3 regions of the Stutzerimonas sp. 21-1 genome follow, and region 3 is predicted to be linked to each of the others. Evidence: predicted binding sites of a transcription regulator. Region 3 holds the regulator's gene; each other region holds the start of a gene.
What was found. The regulator FliA, encoded in region 3, starts transcription of late flagellar genes. The targets are predictions, from matches to a motif close to CTAAAGTTTNNNNNNNNNNNGCCGNTAA.
Positions count from the first base shown of each region.

Region 1 (6,847 bases), 2.0 Mb from region 3:
GCGCACCGCGCATCGGCGCCGGGGCGTGGCCAGCCGGCAGCGTTTCCGGCAACCACAGCGCCACCGCCAGCAGGCAGCCGGCGCCGAACAGCATCAGCGCGATGAAGATCGCCGACCAGCCGTAGGCCAGCAACAGCGCGCCGCCGGCCGCCGGCGCGAGGATCGGCGCCAGCCCCATCACCAGCATCAGTTGCGAAAACACCTTGGCGCTGGTCATCGGATCGCACAGGTCGCGCACCACCGCGCGCGAAATCACCATGCCGGCGCAACCGCCCAGCGCCTGGACGAAGCGCGCCCCGATCAGCCACTCCATCGACGGCGCGAAGGAGCACGCCAGCGACGCCAGGGTAAACAGCGTCACGCCGGCCAGTAGCGGCTTGCGCCGACCGTAGCGGTCGGCCAGCGAACCATAGACCAGCTGCCCGATCGACAAGCCGACGAAATAGGCCGCCAGCGACAGCTGGACCTGCTCGACATCGGTGGCGAAGGCCCGCGCCAATGCCGGGAAGGCCGGCAGATACATGTCGATGGCCAGAGGACCGAAGGCGCTGAGCGCACCCAATATCAGGAGAAACCGCAGAGGCATACAGGCTCACAGGAAAGGCGGGGGCGCGACGACGGGTCGCCTGGCGTAGGACCGCGAACGTTTACAGGAATGCCGGATGCTGTTACATACACGCTCGATTGTAAACATTCATCGGCAAGCCTTCGGAGCGTCGCTCCGCGCCTTGCTTTCATCGATCGATCGCTGACGCGGCCCCGGGCCGCCCGGAAGCCGAGCCATGCGCCGCACCAAAGAAGACGCGGAGAAGACCCGTATCGCCATTCTGGCCTCCGCCGAACATCTGTTTCTGGACAAGGGCGTGGCCCACACCAGCCTCGACCAGATCGCCCGCGATGCCGGCGTGACGCGTGGCGCGGTGTACTGGCACTTTCAGAACAAGGCTCACCTGTTCCACGAGATGCTCAACCAGGTGCGTCTGCCGCCCGAGCAGATCACCGAACGCCTGAACAGCTGCGATGCGCGGTCGCCGCTGGACTCGCTGCAAATCCTGCGCGATCTCACCGTCGAGGCACTGGCGGCGCTCGCCCGGCACGAACAGAAGCGGCGCATCTTCACCATCCTGCTGCACCGTTGCGAATTCACCGACGAATTGCGCGACGCCGAGGAACGCCACCAGGCGTTCATCAACCAGTTCATCGAACTGTGCGAGAAACTCTTCACCAGCGCCGCGACCTGCCTGCGCCCCGGCGTCACGCCACGGCTGGCGGCGCTCTCGCTGCACGCGCTGGTGGTCGGCCTGTTCAGCGACTACACGCGCGACAACCAGCTGTTCGACCCGCCCACCGAAGCAGCCGCGCTGATCGATCCGCTGTTCCGCGGCCTGATCGGCGACTGGCCGGAGCAAGCCTGAGCCGCGAGGCGCACATCGAGTCGCCTCGGGCTTGACCTTCCAGCAGGGTCAAGGTTGATCCTGCCGGTAGTCATCGAGGAGTCTCGCCATGTCCACGACCACCTTCACCCTCCCCGTCAGCGGCATGACCTGCGCCAGCTGTGCCGGCCGCGTCGAGCGCGCGCTGCGCAAGGTGCCGGGCGTCACCGCGGCGGCGGTCAACCTGGCCAGCGAACAGGTGCGCGTCGACGCCGACGACAGCGAACTCGCGACGCTGATCCAAGCGGTGGAAAGCGCCGGCTACGGCGTGCCGACCCAGGTGGTGGAACTGGCCATCGAAGGCATGACCTGCGCCAGCTGCGTCGGCCGCGTCGAGCGCGCGCTGCTCAAGGTCCCCGGCGTGCGCAGCGCGGCGGTGAACCTGGCCAGCGAACGCGCGCGGGTGGAGCTGCTCGGCACGCTGGAGCCGAACGCATTGATTCAGGCCGTGGAAGGCGCCGGTTATCACGCGCAGCCGATCGAGCAGGCGCAACCGCGCGGCGCCGACAATGCCGAACGACGGCTGCGCCGCGAACGTCTGGCCGTGCTGATTGCCCTGCTGCTGGCTGCGCCGCTGGTCATCCCGATGTTTGGCGACCTGTTCGGGCTGCACTGGATGCTGCCGGCGTGGATGCAGTTTCTGCTCGCCACGCCGGTGCAGTTCATTCTCGGTGCGCGTTTCTATGTCGCCGGCTGGAAGGCGGTACGCGCCAGCGCCGGCAACATGGATCTGCTGGTCGCGCTCGGCACCAGCGCCGGCTACGGCCTGAGCCTGTACCAGTGGTGGGCGACGCCGGCCGGACAGATGCCGCACCTGTACTTCGAGGCCTCGGCGGTGGTGATCGCCCTGGTGCTGCTCGGCAAGTACCTGGAAAGCCGCGCCAAGCGCCAGACCAGCGCGGCGATCCGCGCGCTGGAGGCGCTGCGCCCGGAACGCGCCACGCGCGTCGTCGATGGCCGCGAGGAAGACGTGGCGATCGCCGCGCTGCGCCTGGGCGATCGGGTGCTGGTCAAGCCGGGCGAGCGCTTCCCGGTGGATGGCGAGGTGCTCGAAGGCGAAAGCCAGGCCGACGAGGCGCTGATCAGCGGCGAGAGCCTGCCGGTCGACAAGCGCCCCGGCGACCGCATCACCGGCGGCGCGATCAATGGTGAAGGCCGTCTGCTGGTGCGCACCACCGCGCTCGGCGGCGAGACCGTGCTGGCGCGCATCATCCGCCTGGTGGAGGACGCGCAGGCAGCCAAGGCGCCGATCCAGAAGCTGGTGGACAAGGTCAGCCAGGTGTTCGTCCCCGCCGTGCTGGTCATCGCCGTGGCCACCCTGCTCGGCTGGCTGCTCGCCGGCGCAGCGCTGGAAACCGCGCTGATCAACGCCGTCGCCGTGCTGGTCATCGCCTGCCCCTGCGCCCTCGGCCTGGCGACGCCGGCGGCGATCATGGCCGGCACTGGCGTGGCGGCGCGCCACGGCATCCTGATCAAGGACGCCGAAGCGCTGGAAATCGCCCATGCGGTCACCGCGGTGGCCTTCGACAAGACCGGCACGCTGACGTCCGGCAAGCCGCAGATCATCCACCTGCAGGCGCTCGATGGCGACGAGACGGCACTGCTGCGCCAGGCCGGCGCGCTGCAGCGCGGCAGCGAGCACCCGCTGGCGCACGCGGTTCTGGAGCGCTGCGCGGCGCTCGGCATCGCGCTACCCGACGTCCGGCAGAGCCAGTCGCTGACCGGCCGCGGCATCGCCGGCAGCCTCGACGAGCGCCAGCTGGCGCTGGGCAACCGGCGGATTCTCGATGACCACGGTCTGCCACCGGGCGAGCTGGCTGCCACCGCGCAGACCTGGGAAGCGCAAGGCCGGACGCTCTCCTGGTTGGTGGAAACCGCGCCGCAGCCGCGCGTGCTCGGCCTGTTCGCCTTCGGTGACAGCCTCAAGGACGGCGCCGCCGAGGCGATCGTCGCGCTCAAGACCCGGCATATCCGCTGCCATCTGATCACCGGCGACAACCGCGGCAGCGCCCGTGTGGTGGCCGAAGCCCTGCAGATCGACGATGTGCACGCCGAGGTGCTGCCGGCGGACAAGGCCGCCACCGTTGCGGAACTCAAGCGCGGCGGCGCGGTGGTGGCGATGGTCGGCGACGGCATCAACGATGCGCCGGCACTGGCCGCGGCGGATGTCGGCATCGCCATGGGCGGCGGCACCGACGTGGCCATGCACGCCGCCGGCATCACCCTGATGCGCGGCGATCCGCGGCTGGTGCCGGCGGCGCTGGAAATCAGCCGACGCACCTACCGCAAGATCCAGCAGAATCTGTTCTGGGCCTTTATCTACAACCTGGTGGGCATTCCGCTGGCGGCGCTGGGCTTTCTCAGCCCGGTGGTGGCCGGCGCGGCGATGGCGCTGTCGAGCGTCAGCGTGGTGAGCAACGCGCTGCTGCTCAAGCGCTGGAAACCCTGAACGACGAGCACACGGAGGCAGCATGAATATCGGTCAAGCAGCAGCGCGCAGCGGCCTGTCGGCGAAGATGATCCGCTACTACGAATCCATCGGCCTGATCACTCCGGCCGGGCGCGGCGCCAACGGCTACCGTCGCTACGGCAGTGACGACCTGCACCGCCTGGGCTTCATCAAGCGTGCGCGCGACCTGGGCTTCTCCCTGGAGGAAGTCGGCCGGCTGCTCACGCTCTGGCAGGACCGCCAGCGCGCCAGTGCCGACGTCAAGGCGCTAGCCGCCGGACATATCGTCGAACTGAACCGCAAGATCGCCGAACTGGTCGGCCTGCGCGACACCCTGCAGGAGCTGGTCGACCACTGCGCCGGCGATGATCGCCCGGATTGCCCGATCCTGCGCGGCATCGAGGCGGGCTGTTGTGCAGCCAGTTCCGACGCGGAGTCGGCGCCTCCTGCCGAGCGCTGATCCGGCGCCGCCGGCCAGCCCGCGGCGCGCGGGCAGCGACTATTTCTCGCCTTACGTTCAAGTTTGCATGTCGACCGCCGACAGGAGGAGCGAAGACACCGGCGGGCCGCTCACAAGGCCGCTCGTTCGGAACGAACTCCTCATCATGGTTGGACTGTCATGCACAACTGGTTTGCAAACATGGGCGTCAGTAGGAAGCTCGCGCTGGGCTTCGGCGCCGTACTCACCCTCACCGTCATCCTCGCGTGGAGCGGCTGGGGCAGCCTGGGCGGCGTCATCCAGCGCAGCGGCTGGATGACCGACATCTCGCAGCTCAACAAGACGCTGACCGACCTGCGCATCGCCCGCCTGCAATTCATGCTGGCCAACGGCGACAGCGAATCGACCGCGCGACTGGACAAGAACCTGAGCGTGTACATCGCCCAGCAGACCGAACTGCTCAACACCTTCAAGCATCCCGCCGACGCCGCGCTGCTCAAGGAGCAGGCCGGTTACAACGCGCAGTACCAGAACTCGCTGAACGACATGCGCCGCGCCTACGCGCAGGCGAACGACGCCCGGACCTCGATCGAGGCCGCCGCCAGCCGCCTGCACGAGCTGACCGCCGGCGTCACCGAAGGCGTGCTGCAGCTGCCGGAGGATGACGCGCAACGCTTCGCCCAGCTGCTCGCCATCACCCGCATCAAGGAAGACGTACAGCGCGCGCAGTACCTGCTGCGCGTCTACATGGCGGCACCCGGCAACGCCGCCGCCCAGGCGATCTACACGCAGCTCGACGCCGCGCAGGCCAGCGTTGCCGAGCAGGGCGCGGCGCTCGATGCGCACCGCCAGACGATCCAGGGCGTCGCCGCAGCCCTCGACCAGTACCGCACCACCATCGAGTCGCTGGAAGCGGCCATCCAGGCCATCGCCAAGTCGCGCCAGGAGATGACCGACCAGCAGAAGGAAATCGTGCGCATCAGCGACACGCTCTACCAGTACCAGCTCGATCAGCTCGACAGCGAAAGCGCCGCAGCGCGCAGCCAGCTGCTGGTGAGCACACTGCTGGCGCTGCTGCTCGGCGTGCTCGCCGCCTGGCTGATCACCCGGCAGATCATCCTGCCGCTGCGCGCCACCCTGGCCGACGTCGAGCGCATCGCTTCCGGCGACCTCAGCGCCACCGCGCCGGTTCAGCGGCGCGACGAACTCGGCGTGCTGCAGCGCGGCATCCAGCAGATGGGCGCGACCCTACGCGAGCTGATCGGCGGCATCCGCGATGGCGTCAGCCAGATCAGCGCCGCCGCCGAAGAGCTGTCCGCCGTCACCCAGCAGACCAGCGCCGGAGTGAACAGCCAGAAGGAAGAAACCGATCAGGTCGCCACCGCCATGCACGAAATGTCGGCCACCGTGCAGGAAGTCGCACGCAACGCCGAACAGGCGGCGCAGGCCGCCACCGACGCGGACAACGAAGCCCGCGAGGGTGATCGCGTGGTGACCGAGGTGGTCACGCAGATCGAGCGCATGGCCGAGGCGGTGGAACGCTCCACCCAGGCGATGAGCGCGCTGCAGAGCGAAAGCGACAAGATCGGCAGCGTGATGACGGTGATTCGCGCGGTTGCCGAACAGACCAACCTGCTGGCGCTCAACGCCGCCATCGAGGCCGCGCGCGCCGGCGAGGCCGGGCGTGGCTTCGCCGTGGTCGCCGACGAGGTGCGCGGTCTGGCGCAACGCACGCAGAAATCCACCGAGGAAATCGAAGGGCTGGTGGCCGCGCTGCAGAACGGCACGCAGGAGGTCGCGACGATCATGCACACCAGCCGCGACCTCACCGACAGCGGCGTCGAGCTGGCGCGCCGTGCCGGTGCTTCGCTGGGCAGCATCACCCGCACGGTGTCGAACATCCAGGCGATGAACCAGCAGATCGCCGCGGCCGCCGAGGAGCAGAGCGCGGTGGCCGAGGAGATCAGCCGCAGCGTGGTGAATGTGCGCGATGTTTCCGAGCAGACCGCCGCGGCCAGCCAGGAAACCGCCGCCTCGAGTACCGAGCTGGCGCGGTTGGGCGGTCAGTTGCAAACGATGGTGAGCCGTTTCCGGCTCTGAGCACTACGGGAAGGCCGCGAGACGCGCCGGGCGCAGTCTCGCGGTGAACGCAGCTCAGCTGGCCTGCGATTGCAGGTAGTTCTGCAGACCGATACGGTCGATCAGGCCGAGCTGCTGCTCGAGCCAGTAGGCGTGGTCTTCCTCGGTGTCCTGCAGTTGCGCGGCCAGGATGTCGCGGGTCGCGTAGTCGCCGTGCTGCTCGGCCAGGGCGATGCCCTTGGCCAGCGCGGCGCGGACCTTGTACTCCAGCGCCAGATCGCTGCGCAGCATGTCCGGTACCGTGTGGCCGGGGTTGATCGCTTCGGGCGTCATGTCCGGGGTGCCTTCGAGGAACAGGATGCGCTTGAGCAGCGCATCGGCGTGCTCGGTTTCTTCCTGCATCTCGTGGTCGATGCGCTCGTAAAGCCGGCTGAAGCCCCAATCGGC
Region 1 covers NZ_CM150500.1:666,304-673,150, reverse strand. The annotation lists gene AC0ZJQ_RS03210 (multidrug effflux MFS transporter) at 1-586, opposite strand, end outside; gene AC0ZJQ_RS03205 (TetR family transcriptional regulator) at 783-1,415, shown strand; gene AC0ZJQ_RS03200 (heavy metal translocating P-type ATPase) at 1,504-3,882, shown strand; gene cueR (Cu(I)-responsive transcriptional regulator) at 3,905-4,342, shown strand; gene AC0ZJQ_RS03190 (methyl-accepting chemotaxis protein) at 4,502-6,421, shown strand; gene bfr (bacterioferritin) at 6,476-6,847, opposite strand, start outside.
Region 1: a site for FliA is predicted at 4,399-4,426, ahead of AC0ZJQ_RS03190 (methyl-accepting chemotaxis protein). Genes of this name have one in related genera too.

Region 2 (6,847 bases), 960 kb from region 3:
AATCTCCTGTCATGACTTGGCCGTGCCGACGGCAGGCCAGGCCGATCAAAGGGTCAGGAAGCCGTCATACAGGCCGTAGGCGGCGATCAGTGCACCGATCAGTACGCCGGCGAAGATCAGCTTTTCCAGCAAGGTGAACACCGGCTGGCCACACTCACGCCTGGCTCTGGCGAACAGCAACGCGCCAGGGGCATAGAGCAGGGCCGACAGCAGCAGGTACTGAACACCACCGGCATACAGCAGCCACGCGGCATAGAGCAGCGCGACCAAAGCGATCAGCAGGTCTTTGCGGCGCTCGCCCGGTTCGTTCTCGTAGCTTTCGCCGCGCCAGCTCACCAGTACCGCATAGGCAGCCGACCAGAAGTAGGGCACCAGGATCATCGACGTCGCCAGGTACAGCAACTTGAGGTAGGTGGCGTCGTTGAACAGGGTGATCACCAGCATCAGCTGGATCAGCCCGTTGGACAGCCACAGCGCGTTGCTCGGGACTTGCCGGGCGTTCTCCTTGCGCAGGAACGCCGGCATGGTGTGATCCCGGGCGCCGGCGAAGAGAATCTCGGCGCAAAGCAGCGTCCAGGCCAGCAGGCCGCCGAGCAACGAGACGATCAGGCCGACGCTGACCAGCAAGGCCCCCCAGCGCCCGACCACATGCTCCAGCACGCCGGCCATCGACGGGTTCTTCAACGCCGCCAGTTCCGGCTGGCTCATGATGCCCATCGAAAGCACGTTCACCAGCACCAGCAGAAGCAGTACGCCATAGAAGCCGATCACCGTCGCCTTGCCGATGTCCCGTCGATCCTGCGCCCGCGCCGAGTAGATGTTGGCGCCTTCGATACCGATGAATACCCAGACGGTGACCAGCATCATCCCGCGCACCTGGTTCATGACGCTGCCCAGCTCCAGGTTGCCTTTGCCCCAGAAGTCGGCGACGAAAATGTCGAACCTGAAGGCCAGCGCAGCGAGCACGATGAACAGCACCAGCGGGACGACCTTGGCGATGGTGGTGATCAGGTTGAGGAAGGCCGCCTCGCGAATGCCGCGCAGCACCAGGAAGTGGATGGCCCAGAGCAATACCGACGCGCAGGCGATCGCCAGCCCGGTATTGCCCTCGCCGAAGGCCGGGAAGAACAGTCCGAGGGTGCTGAACAACAGCACCATGTAACTCACGTTGCCGATCCAGGCACTGATCCAGTAACCCCAGGCCGACGAGAAGCCCATGTAGTCGCCGAAGCCTGCCTTGGCGTAGGCATAGACGCCGGTGTCCAGCTCGGGTTTACGGTTCGCCAGCGTCTGGAACACCAGCGCCAGCGTGAGCATGCCGACCCCGGTGATTGCCCAGCCGATCAGCACGGCGCCAGCGCCGGCGCTGGCCGCCATGTTCTGTGGCAGCGAAAAGATACCGCCGCCGATCATCGAGCCGACCACGAGTGCAACCAGCGCGCTCAGGCGCAGCTTTTGCGCAGATTGAGACATTCGAAAACGCTCCCTATCGTCGATTCCCAGCTATCAAGCGCTTGTATCGCTGCGTCGGAAATGACCTGAGTCAGCGTTACGGCTGTTCGCTGAGTATTGACCACATAGTGCGTTTCATCCTGTTCGTCTCAGTGCGGGCGATGCTTACCGCGAAGCGCTGACGCAGCCTTCACCGATTCGCGAGCGGCGCGCCGTTGCTCCAGCCACCGCCCAGGCTGCGGAACAGGTCGACCAGGGCGATCTGTCGTCGTGTGCTGGTCTCGATGTAGTCGGACTCATTGGTGAAGTGGCTACGTTGCGCATCGAGGTAGCGCAGGTGGCTATCCACGCCGCCCTCGTAGCGCGCCTTGGCGAGCTTCAGCGTCGCGTTGCTGGTATTGGCCAGGTTCCGCCGTGCGGTTTCCTCACGACGCAGGCCCGGACAGCCTCGACCCGGCTGTCGACGGCCGCTGGCAGCCCTACAGCGATGCGCTGGACGCCTTCTTCCTCCGCGGACAGCAGGCTGGGGTGCTGCGTATCGACATCACCGCGGCGGTCTTCACCGAACTCTTTCTCGCACTGATATACGGCATGGTCGATGCCGAGCGCCGCGGGCGTGCGGCCAGCTCCAGTTCCGCGGGCATGCTCGAGCGGATGTTCCTCGATGGCGCAGCCATAACCCGCTGAGCTGATCCGCACTGCCGGCGCAGGAGGCCAAACGGCTGTTGCCTCCCTTGCGGCAGGCGCCACTTGGAATCGGGCAGGTTGGGCATGGCGGTAGCGCCATGCCCCGAGGGCACTCAGCGCACCTTGAACCGGTTGACGACAGCCGTGAGGCGCCCGTTGGTGTTCAGCAGCGATTCGGCGCTGCGGTCGACGCTCACGCCACTTTCCACCAGCTCATCGACGACCTGCCGCACGGCTACCATGTTGCGGTTGATCTCCTCGGCCACCGCACTTTGTTCCTCGGCGGCTGTGGCGATCTGCGTGCTCAGGTCGTTGATGTGCACCACCGAGCCGGCCATCTCGTCCAGCCCGACGGTGACCTGGGCGGTCTTGTCCGCCGTGGCCTGGCAGCTGACCTTGGTCTGTTCCATGGCCTGCACGGCGGAACCGACCGCTTCCTGCAGACGCTGCAGCGTCTCGTTGATTTCCGAGGTGCTCTGCTGCGTACGTGCGGCCAGGGCGCGGACTTCATCGGCGACCACGGCGAAGCCGCGGCCTTGCTCGCCGGCACGCGCGGCTTCGATGGCCGCGTTCAGTGCCAGCAGGTTGGTCTGTCCGGCGATGTCACCGATGACGCCCAGCACGTCGTTGATGCGCTGCGCGTCGGCCTCCATCGCCTGCACCTTCGCCGTTGCGCTTTCAACTTCGCTGACCAGCGACCGAACGCTGCCGGAGGCATCGTCGACGACCCGCTTCGACGAGAGCGCGTTGTGATTGGCGGTCTGGGTGAAGGTGGCGGTATCGCTGGCGCTCTGCGCAACGGATTCGGCCGTCGAACTCATTTCGTTGATGGCGGTGACGGCCTGGTCCGTTTCCAGCGCATGCCGCGCCAGGGCCTCGTTGGTCGTGCGGGACAGTTGCTTGAGCTGGCCGATCTCGCTGTGGATCTGCGTGGTGGCGTCGCTCACGTCGATCATCATCTTCTGCAGATAGCCGATGAAACCGTTGACCGAACGTCCCACCTGATCGACTTCGTCATCGCCCTTGATGGCGATTCGCTTGGTCAGATCGGCGTCGCCGGCCGACAGCGCATCGATGTTCGAGCGCAGCACGCCGAGGCGCTTCATCAGCTGGTTGAGGGCGACGATCATCAGCGCCAGCAGCACGACGACCATGGGAATCTGCAGCGATGCGAGCGTCTTGAGCATGGCATCGCTGCGCGCTTCGAGTTGCGCGGTGGGCAACGCCGCCGCCAGCAGCCAGGGCGTGCCTTCGATCGGTGTCAGGAAGAAGCTGAATGCTTCACCGTCCTTGGCGCTGTAGGTCGTGTGCTCCTGCTGCGAGCGACCCGCGAGCGCCTGCTGGATGGTGGCGATGAACGGCGACTGGCCGGCCAGCTCCGCGACGTTGCGCAGCACCATGTCGCCCGGCAGCTGCGGCTGGTTGCTGAGGATCTTGCCGTCGGCCTCGACGACCATCACCTCGCCGCCGATCTCATCCTGCTTCTCGGCGACCAGTCGATTGAAGAAGCCGAGCGTCAGGTCGATCGTCGAAACGCCCCAGGCGGTGCCGTTCTGGTAGATGGTCATCGCGCAGTTGGTACGTGGCTCGGCGCTGGCGTCGTCCTTGTAGGCCGCGGCCCAGACGCATTTCCCGCGCGGAGCCTGCATGCCGCCACGGTGCCAGGGCTGCTCGAAGTAGTTCAGCGATTCGGCCGAATTCCAGTGCGTGTTGACGATCAGTTTTCCCGCCGGATCGCGGTGATAGAAGGTGCTGTGTTTATCCTGTCCGGCGGTTCGCGCACCCGGCATGGGCCAGATTCCGCCACCAAACACCTTCACGTCACCGTACTGATCGATCAGGCCAGGCAGGATGCGGTCGATCTCATCGCTTTCCAGCATCGGCACGGTCTGGGTAATGCTGCGTGCCTGGGCTTCGACGCGCGCCAGCTCCATCGCGATGTGCTCACCGATTTCGGTGACCTGCGACATCACGATGGTTTCGCCCGCAGCCATGAGTTGTGGCGCGACGAAGCGCTGGATGCCAAGCATCGTCAGCAGCATGACAAGCAGCACGAAGCCGATGAAGGTGATGGTGTAACGCGCCTTTATCGTGTTGAAAGCGAACATCTAATCCTCAGCATTAAGACAGCCGGCCCGGCGGATGGGCGTGGCGATGGCGTTCTATCGGCGCGTGGGTGCGATGCATGAGCTTCGGCTGACCGGCGGTCCGCTTACACGAGAACTGCCCGAACCGAGCCGTGGGGCTATCGCCACAGTGCGGCTGCATTGAACTGATGAAATTCGACTCGAACGGTAACCGGGATTAATCCACAGATGCTGTGGATAACGGCGTTGATATCTCGAGAACAACTCGCGCGACGCCTTGCTGGCCGGGTGCTGGCTGCGAATTGAGTGTTTTCTGTTCGGTAATGCCTTTCAAATCAGGGAGATCCGCCGTCAGCGGCAGACTAAGCAAAACTGGCGGGCACGGTGACGCGCTGCTCGGCCGCAAGGCGCAACGCATCGAAAGGTGCGGGGTGAAGGTCATGGATGAGCTGACCTGCGACCCCGGTTTTCAATGAAGAAGGACCGGGCCGTGCGTGCTACGGAATCAACAAGGCCACCAGGGCGGTGGCGATGATCAGCACGGCGATGACATGGCTCGAACTCAGGCCCCACGCGCGCTGGCGCGAATTGCGATCGAACCGGCCGCGCGCGTCGTGCAGGCCGTTGACCGGCTCGAACAGGTTGCCCGCCTGCGGTGCCAGCTCCGTGTCGCCGCTCATCTGGCCGGACCAGGCGCTGCGCGCCAGGAGCCGATCGAGCAGCCCCGGAAAAAACAGCGTGCCGATGATCGCCTTGATGGTCGGCGCCCCGAGCCACAACTCGCGCGGCGGCGCGTTCACCACATTGAAGATGGCTCGCGCCGCGACGTAAGGATCGTGGATCGGCGGGACCGGTTGAACGCGCTTGCCGAGCTTGTTGCGCGCCCAGTCGAACTGGGGCGTGTTCATCGCCGGCAGCTGAACCATGCACAGCCTGATCTTGCTGGCGTGATGGATGAGCTCGCACCTCAGCGAGTCGGTAAAACCACGCACCGCGAACTTGGCGCCGCAATAGGCCGATTGCAGTGGAATGGCGCGATAGGCCAGCGCCGAACCGACCTGGATGATCAGCCCGCGGTTGCGCGGACGCATCAGCTCGAGCGCCGCCAGCGTGCCGTGCACGGTGCCCAGGTAGGTCACTTCGGTGACTCGCCGTATCTCTTCCGGCAGCAATTGGTCGACCGGCGCGAATACCGTCACCATCGCCGCGTTGATCCAGACGTCGACCGGACCGAGTTCGGCCTCGAATCGACGCGCAGCGCTGTTCAGCTGTTGCGCATCGGCCACGTCCGCACTGATCGCCAGCGTCGCGACCTCATAGGGCTGCAACTCTTCCAGCGTCAGCGCCAGACCCTCGTCGCTGCGTGCGACCAGGCCGATGGCGTAGCCGGCAGCGGCGAAAACATGGGCCGTGGCGCGCCCGACACCGGCGCTGGCACCGCAGATCACTACCACCGGACGGTCAGGGTTGTTCATTCGTTTCGCCTTGCAAGCGTTCGAGCAGTAGAGGCACGCGGTGGCACAGGGTTCCCTTCACCAAGCGGCAAATCCCCGCTATCTGGCGTTTCACGGCCGGTCCGGCTTGCCGAACAGCGCGTCGAGTTCCGCACCGGAGGCGGCGTCGGCAAAGCCGTCGAAGCGGCCGTGCTCGGCGAGGGCGCGTGCGGCGCGCAGAAAACCGCCCCATGCCGCCCGCGCCAGGGCGCCACCGACACTGATGCGTCGGACGCCGAGGTCGGCGAGGTCCTGCACGGTCAGCTCGCTGTCCCAGCCGATCAGCACGTTGACCGGCTTCGGCGCGACCGCGGCGACGACGGCGGCGATCTGCTCACGTGTGCGGATACCCGGTGCGTAGAGGCAGTCAGCGCCGGCAGCGGCATAGGCCTGCAGGCGCGAAATGGCGTCGTCGAGATCGGCACGACCGACGAAGAAGGTTTCCGCACGGCCGATCAGCACGGTATCGCCGCCGTGCGTGTCGATCGCCGCGCGCGCGGCCGCGATGCGCTCGACCGCCTCGGAAATGCCGCGCAGCGGTGCCTGCGCATCGCCGGTCGAATCTTCGATGGACAGGCCGGCCACGCCGGTCTCGATCGCCAAACGCACGTTTTCAGCGACGCCTTCGGGCGTGTCGGCAAAGCCACTCTCGAAATCGGCGTTCAGCGGAAGGTGGGTGGCCTGGGCCATGCAGCGCAGGTGCGCCAGCACCGCGTCGCGGGGTAGCTGGCCATCCGCACGGGCGCACGACCAGGCGTAGCCCGAACTGGTCGTGGCTAGCGCCTTGAAGCCGAGCCCGGCCAGCACGCTGGCGCTGCCGGCATCCCACGGATTAGGCAGCACGAAACAACCGGACTGATGCAGCGCGCGAAAGGCGGCGCGCTTTTGCGAAACACTGGGAGGGTTCACGAAGTTCTCCTTGGCGCCGCCGTCTTTCGCCTTCCGGGCTCGCCGGCAGCGCAACCAGGCTGCGCTGCCGGCGAGGGCAAGAACGAAGGGGCGGGCAAACGTGGCACCGGTTCGATGCAGGCGAGTCAGACCAGCAAGCCTAGTCTCAACTCGCCAATTGGCGCACGACGGGTGCTTCGCAAAGGGCGCCCTTCAGTGCAGCAGCTCAGAAGCTGATGA
Region 2 covers NZ_CM150500.1:1,728,129-1,734,975, forward strand. The annotation lists gene arcD (arginine-ornithine antiporter) at 46-1,473, opposite strand; partial or broken gene AC0ZJQ_RS08530 (TolC family protein) at 1,643-1,888, opposite strand; partial or broken gene AC0ZJQ_RS08535 (transcriptional regulator) at 1,891-2,139, shown strand; gene AC0ZJQ_RS08540 (methyl-accepting chemotaxis protein) at 2,253-4,247, opposite strand; gene AC0ZJQ_RS08545 (SDR family oxidoreductase) at 4,724-5,701, opposite strand; gene AC0ZJQ_RS08550 (isocitrate lyase/PEP mutase family protein) at 5,792-6,628, opposite strand; gene AC0ZJQ_RS08555 (carbohydrate porin) at 6,834-6,847, opposite strand, start outside.
Region 2: a site for FliA is predicted at 4,302-4,329, ahead of AC0ZJQ_RS08540 (methyl-accepting chemotaxis protein). Genes of this name have one in related genera too.

Region 3 (6,847 bases):
GAGAGGTGCTGGCACGCGGTGCCACTGTCCCGGTTGTCAGCGGCGTGCTGCGCGCGAGCGGGGTCGGCGCGGGCGCTGCCGCACCGCTCCAGCTGCCGTAGCGCCGGTTACTGCGCGAGACGGTATGGATCTTCTCGCACAGCAGTTGCTTGACCTTCTCCGGGTTGCGCGAGACGTCCTCGAAGTTCTTCGGCAGATAGTCGACCGCGCCGGCGTCGAGCGCATCGAGCGTGACCCGCGCGCCTTCGTGAGTCAGCGAAGAGAACATCAGCACCGGCGTGGGACAGCGCTGCATGATCTGCCGCACCGCGGTAATGCCGTCCATCATGGGCATTTCATAGTCCATGGTGACGACGTCCGGCTTGAGCGCCAGTACCTGATCGATGGCCTCGCGACCGTTGGTGGCGGTGCCGACCACCTGGATAGCGGGATCCGACGCGAGGATTTCCGAGACACGCCGGCGGAAGAACCCCGAATCGTCGACCACCAGGACCTTGACTGCCATAAAACACTCCTAGCGGCAGCGGCCCGTCACGACCCCTGCCGGTCTGTCACACTCGACGCGCGTAGCGCTTGAGCATGCTGGGAACATCGAGGATCAGGGCGATGCGGCCATCGCCGGTAATGGTCGCACCGGACATGCCGGGCGTACCTTGCAGCATCTTGCCGAGCGGCTTGATCACCACCTCTTCCTGACCCACCAGCTGGTCGACGACGAAGCCGATGCTCTGATTGCCGACGCTGAGGATCACCACGTGCCCCTCGCGCTGTTCGTCCTGCTCGGCGCCCTGCACCAGCCAGCGCTTGAGGTAGAACAGCGGCAGCGCCTTGTCGCGGACGATGACCACTTCCTGGCCGTCCACCACGTTGGTGCGTGACAGGTCGAGGTGGAAGATCTCGTTGACGTTGACCAGCGGGAAAGCGAACGCCTGGTTGCCGAGCATGACCATCAGCGTCGGCATGATCGCCAGGGTCAGCGGCACCTTGATCACCACCCGCGAGCCCTGGCCCTTGGTGGAGAACACGTTGACCGTACCGTTGAGCTGGGAAATCTTGGTCTTGACCACGTCCATGCCGACACCACGGCCGGACACGTCGGAAATCTCGGTCTTGGTCGAGAAACCGGGCGCGAAGATCAGGTTGTAGCACTCCAGATCACTCAGGCGCTCGGCGGCATCCTTGTCCAGCATGCCCTTCTCGACCGCCTTGGCGCGCAGGATGTTGGCGTCCATCCCTTTGCCGTCGTCGGTGATCATCAGCAGGATGTGGTCGCCCTCCTGCTCGGCAGAGAGCACCACGCGTCCGACGCGCGGTTTGCCGGCGGCCTCGCGGTCCTCCGGCGACTCGATGCCGTGATCGACGGCATTGCGCACCAGGTGCACCAGCGGATCGGCCAGCGCCTCGACGAGGTTCTTGTCGAGATCGGTCTCTTCGCCCACCAGCTCCAGGTTGATCTCTTTCTTCAGGTTGCGCGCCAGATCGCGAACCAGCCGCGGGAAGCGGCCGAAGACTTTCTTGATCGGCTGCATGCGCGTCTTCATCACCGCGCTCTGCAGATCGGCGGTGACCACGTCGAGGTTGGACACCGCCTTGGACATGGCCTCGTCGCCGCTGTTGGCGCCCAGGCGCACCAGACGGTTACGCACCAGCACCAGCTCGCCGACCATATTCATGATCTCGTCGAGCCGGGCGGTATCGACCCGTACGGTGGTTTCCGCGTCGCTGGCCGGCTTCTCGGCCGGAGCCGCTGCGCGCGGCGCCGCCTCTGCCTTGCTCGGCGCGGCAGCGGGCTGGCGCGGCGCGCTCTTGGCCACTGCTGCGGGCTGAGCCGCTGCCGCTACTGCAGCGACCGGCGCCACGCTCTCGGGCTCGAACTTGCCCTTGCCGTGCAGCTGATCGAGCAGCGCTTCGAATTCGTCGTCGGTGATATTGTCGCCGGCCGCCGGGGCGCCGGTCTCGGCTACCGCGGGTGCTGACGCAGGCGTGGCGGCAGGCTCGTTGAACTGCCCTTTGCCGTGCAGTTGGTCGAGCAGCGCCTCGAATTCTTCGTCGGTGATCTCGTCGCCCGCGGCCGCTACCGGCTCTGCTGGCGTCTCCGCTTCGGCAGGTGCGGCACTGAACTGGCCCTTGCCGTGCAGCTGGTCGAGCAGCGACTCGAATTCATCGTCGGTGATTTCATCGCTCGCCGCCGCTGCGGATTCGACCGCAGCCGCCGTGTCGATGGCCTGCAGCATCTGCTCGAACTCGTCGTCCGCCGCTACCGGCGCCGCGACTTCTGCCGCCACGCTGGGAGCATCCGCCGACGCCGGCTCGGCCAGGCGCGCCAGCGCCGCCAGCAGCTCAGGGGTTGCCGGGGTCGGCTCGACGCGCTCGCGAACCTGACTGAACATGGCATTCACGGCGTCCAGCGCCTGCAGCACCACGTCCATCAGCTCGGAATCCACCCGGCGCTCGCCCTTGCGCAGAATGTCGAAGACGTTCTCGGCGATGTGGCAGCATTCCACCAGCTCGTTCAGCTGCAGGAAGCCCGCCCCGCCCTTGACCGTATGGAACCCGCGAAAAATTGCATTGAGCAACGCCATGTCGTCGGGGCTGCTTTCCAGCTCCACCAACTGCTCTGACAACAGTTCGAGAATCTCGCCGGCCTCTACCAGGAAATCCTGGAGGATTTCTTCATCGGCGTCGAAGCTCATATTGCAATTCCCCTAAAAGCCCAGGCTCGAAAGCAGATCGTCCACGTCGTCCTGTCCAGATACGACGTCCTCACGTATATCGGCATGCATCTGCGGACCTTCACCGTTGGAAGGCTCTTTCTCTTGTTTTTTCTTTTCCTGCTCGGCACGCATCGCGTCGCGGTCGTGCTGGATGCCGGCCACGCGATCGACCTGCCCGGCCATTGCCACCAAGTTGACCAGATTGCTTTCCAGCTCGGTGATGAGCCGCGTGACGCGCTTGATCACCTGCCCGGTCAGGTCCTGGAAGTCCTGTGCCAGCATGATTTCGCTGAGGTTCTGCGACAGCTGACTGCCATCGTTCATCGAGCGCTGCAGGTACTGGTCGATGCGCCGGACCAACTCGCGGAACTGCTCGGCGTTCATCTCGCGGCGCATGAAGCGCTGCCAGTCGGCGGTCAGGCTCTGGGCTTCGTAGCTGACGTAGTTCACCAGCGGCGCCGACTCCTCGACCAGATCCATGGTGCGGTTGGCGGCCTTCTCGGTCATCGCCACCACGTAGGAAAGCCGGTCGGTCGCATCGGTGATCGGCGACGGATCCCCGCCTGTGGCGCAGGTGTCCATCTCGAGCTTGACGATCGCGTTGTGCAGTTCGCGGGTGAGCTTGCCAACCTCTTGATAGAGTCCCTGATTACGGGCCTGGTTGAGCTCGTTGAACATTTGCGCCGCCTCATCGAAGCGGCCCTGCTGCAGGCTTTCAATCAGCTGCGGTGCATTGGCCTGCAGAGTCGCTTCGAACTCCGCCAGGCGTTGGTCTGCTTGCGTCATAGTGCCCTCGCGGCGTTACTGCTTCAGCCGTTGACGCGCTCGAAGATCTTTTCGATCTTCTCCTTGAGCACCTGGGCAGTGAAAGGCTTGACGACGTAACCGTTAACGCCGGCCTGAGCCGCTTCGATGATCTGATCGCGCTTGGCTTCGGCCGTCACCATCAGCACCGGCAGGTGCTTGAGGCGCTCGTCCGCACGTACGTGGCGCAGCAGGTCGATGCCGCTCATGCCCGGCATGTTCCAGTCGGTGACGAGGAAATCGAAGCTGCCGCTCTTGAGCATCGGCAACGCAGTGGTGCCGTCGTCGGCCTCGGCGGTATTGGTGAACCCCAGGTCTCGCAGGAGGTTCTTGATGATTCGTCTCATCGTCGAGAAGTCATCGACGATGAGGATTTTCATGTTCTTGTCCAAGTCGACCTCCGTAAATCCCAAAATCTCGGCAACCGAGCACGTCTCGCAGTGAGGGTACCAGTCAGCTCGCCCGCCATTCGCCGAGGCGGGCACGCAGACGGGCGGCGCACTGGCTATGCAGCTGACTGACCCGCGACTCGCTGACCCCGAGCACCTGACCGATTTCCTTCAAATTCAACTCTTCGTCGTAGTACAGCGACAGCACCAGCTTTTCGCGTTCGGGCAGGTTGGTGATGGCATCAGCCAGCGCCTGCTGGAAACGCTCGTCCTCAAGATCGCGAAACGGCTCGGAATGAGTGCTGGCGGCATCGTCGTGCAACTCGCCATGTTCGCCGTCCTGCAACAGGTCGTCGAAGCTGAACAGGCGGCTGCCCAGGGTATCGCCGAGAATGCCGTAGTACTCATCGAGGCTGAGCTTAAGTTCGGCCGCAACCTCGTGATCTTTAGCGTCACGTCCGGTTTTCGCTTCGATGGCGCGAATCGCCTCGCTGACCATGCGCGAGTTGCGATGCACCGAGCGTGGCGCCCAGTCACCCTTGCGCACCTCGTCGAGCATGGTGCCGCGGATGCGGATACCGGCGTAGGTTTCGAAGCTGGCGCCCTTGCCGGCGTCGTACTTCTTCGCTGCCTCCAGCAGGCCGATCATCCCGGCCTGGATCAGGTCGTCGACCTGGACGCTGGCCGGCAGGCGTGCGAGCAGGTGGTAGGCAATGCGCTTGACCAGCGGCGCATACTGGTCGATCAAACGATGCTGGGCATCCTTCGCCTGAGCCTTGCTGTAATACATAGCGAATCCAGCAGCCGTCATTCGTGAGTGTCGTTCGCCGGCCTGATCAGGCGCTCGACGAAGAATTCAAGATGCCCGCGCGGCGTGGCCGGCAGCGGCCAGGTGTCGACCTTCTGCGCGATGGCCTTGAAAGCCAATGCGCATTTCGACCGCGGATAGGCCTCGTAGACTGCACGCTGCTTCTGTACGGCCTTGCGCACGGCTTCGTCGTAGGGAATCGCACCGACGTACTGCAGCGCGACGTCGAGGAAGCGCTCGGTGACCTTGGTCAGCTTGGCGAACAGGTTGCGCCCTTCCTGCGGGGCGTGCGCCATGTTGGCCAGCACGCGAAAGCGGTTGATGCCGTAGTCGCGGTTGAGCAGCTTGATCAGCGCATAGGCATCGGTGATCGAGGTCGGCTCGTCGGTAACCACCAGCAATACCTCATGTGCGGCGCGCACGAAGCTGACCACCGCCTCGCCGATACCGGCGGCGGTGTCGATGATCAGTACGTCGAGATCCTCGATCTCGCTGAACGCCTGAATCAGGCCGGCGTGCTGCAGCGAGGACAGCTGCACCATGCTCTGCGTGCCGGATGCAGCCGGCACGATGCGAATGCCGCCCGGCCCCTGGATGAGCACGTCGCGCAGGTCGCATTCACCGGCGATCACGTCGGCAAGCGTGCGCTTGGTGGTCAGCCCCAGCAGCACGTCGACATTGGCCAGCCCGAGGTCGGCGTCGAGCAACACCACCCGCCGCCCGAGTTCGGCCAGCGCCAGTGCCAGATTGACCGACACGTTGGTCTTGCCGACGCCACCCTTGCCGCCGGTCACCGCAATCACCTGTACGGGATGCATACCCATGTTCAAACGCCTATATGTTGCTCGGCCTGCAAGGCCGGCGATGCATTCAGCTCGAATGCATCAGGTTTATCCGAGTAACGCACTGCCGCTTCAGCCCGCTCGCCGCGATGATTCGTTGTACAGGCCGGCGAACATATCGGCCATCGTTTCCTCGCTCGGCTCCTCGCCAGATTGCAGGCTCACCGCCCGACTGACCAGCTGATGACTGCGCGGCAGGTGCAGGTCATCGGGAATACGCGGCCCGTCGGCGAGGTAGGCTATCGGCAGGTGCTGGCTGATCGTTAGTCCGAGCACGTCGCCGAGCGAGCCGGCCTCGTCGAGCTTGGTCAGGATGCAACCGGCCAGGCCGCAGCGACGATAGTTGTGCCACGCCGCCTTGAGCACCTGGCTCTGGCTGGTGGCGGCCAGCACCAGGTAGTTCTTCGATTTCACGCCACGATCGGACAGCGCTTCCAGCTGCATGCGCAGTGTCGGATCGCTCGCCGGCAGACCGGCCGTGTCTATCAGGATCACGCGCTTGCGCGCCAGCGGCGCCAGCGTCTTGCCCAGCGGCTGCGACGGGTCGATCTGCACCACCGGCACATCGAGAATACGACCGAGCGTCTTCAGCTGCTCCTGCGCGCCGATGCGGTAGTTATCCATGCTCGCCAGCGCGATGTTCTGCGCGCCGTACTTCAATACGTAACGGGCCGCCAGCTTGGCCAGCGTGGTGGTCTTGCCGACACCGGCCGGTCCCACCAAGGCGATTACCCCGCCCTCTTCCAGCGGTTCGTGCTTGGTGACCTTGATCGCCTGCGCCAAGTGCGCCAGCAACATGCGCCAGGCCTGACGTTGATCAGCGATGGTGGCGACCTTTTCCAGCAGGCTGCGCGACAGCTCTGCCGGCAGGCCGAGACGCTGCAGGCGGCGCCAGAGCCCGGCCTGCTGCGGCCGCCGGCTCTGCTCCTGGCCCCAGGCGATGGAGCCGAGCTGCACTTCGATCAGCTCACGCAGACCTTGCAGTTCGGTGCACATGCTCTCGAAGGCACGCGTATCGACCGGCGCACTGGCAGCGGGCTGCGGCGCGGCGGCCGGCTGCTCGTCAAGCAGTTGACGGTCCTGGCCCGCCTTCACGCGGCTCGGCGCGCTCAGTTCGGCATGTGCCGAGGCGATGCGCGCCTGCGTCTTGCGCAGCTCGGCTTCCAGCACGGGGTTGGGCTTGTTCGCTTCCGGCGCGGCCTGCATCGGGTAATCGAGCACGGCAGTCAGCTCGACACCGCCGGCGACCCGGCGATTGCCGATGATCACGGCATCGGCGCCCAGCTCATC
Region 3 covers NZ_CM150500.1:2,690,667-2,697,513, forward strand. The annotation lists gene AC0ZJQ_RS13025 (protein-glutamate methylesterase/protein-glutamine glutaminase) at 1-505, opposite strand, end outside; gene AC0ZJQ_RS13030 (chemotaxis protein CheA) at 552-2,693, opposite strand; gene AC0ZJQ_RS13035 (protein phosphatase CheZ) at 2,706-3,500, opposite strand; gene AC0ZJQ_RS13040 (chemotaxis response regulator CheY) at 3,524-3,898, opposite strand; gene fliA (RNA polymerase sigma factor FliA) at 3,972-4,718, opposite strand; gene fleN (flagellar synthesis regulator FleN) at 4,715-5,539, opposite strand; gene flhF (flagellar biosynthesis protein FlhF) at 5,630-6,847, opposite strand, start outside.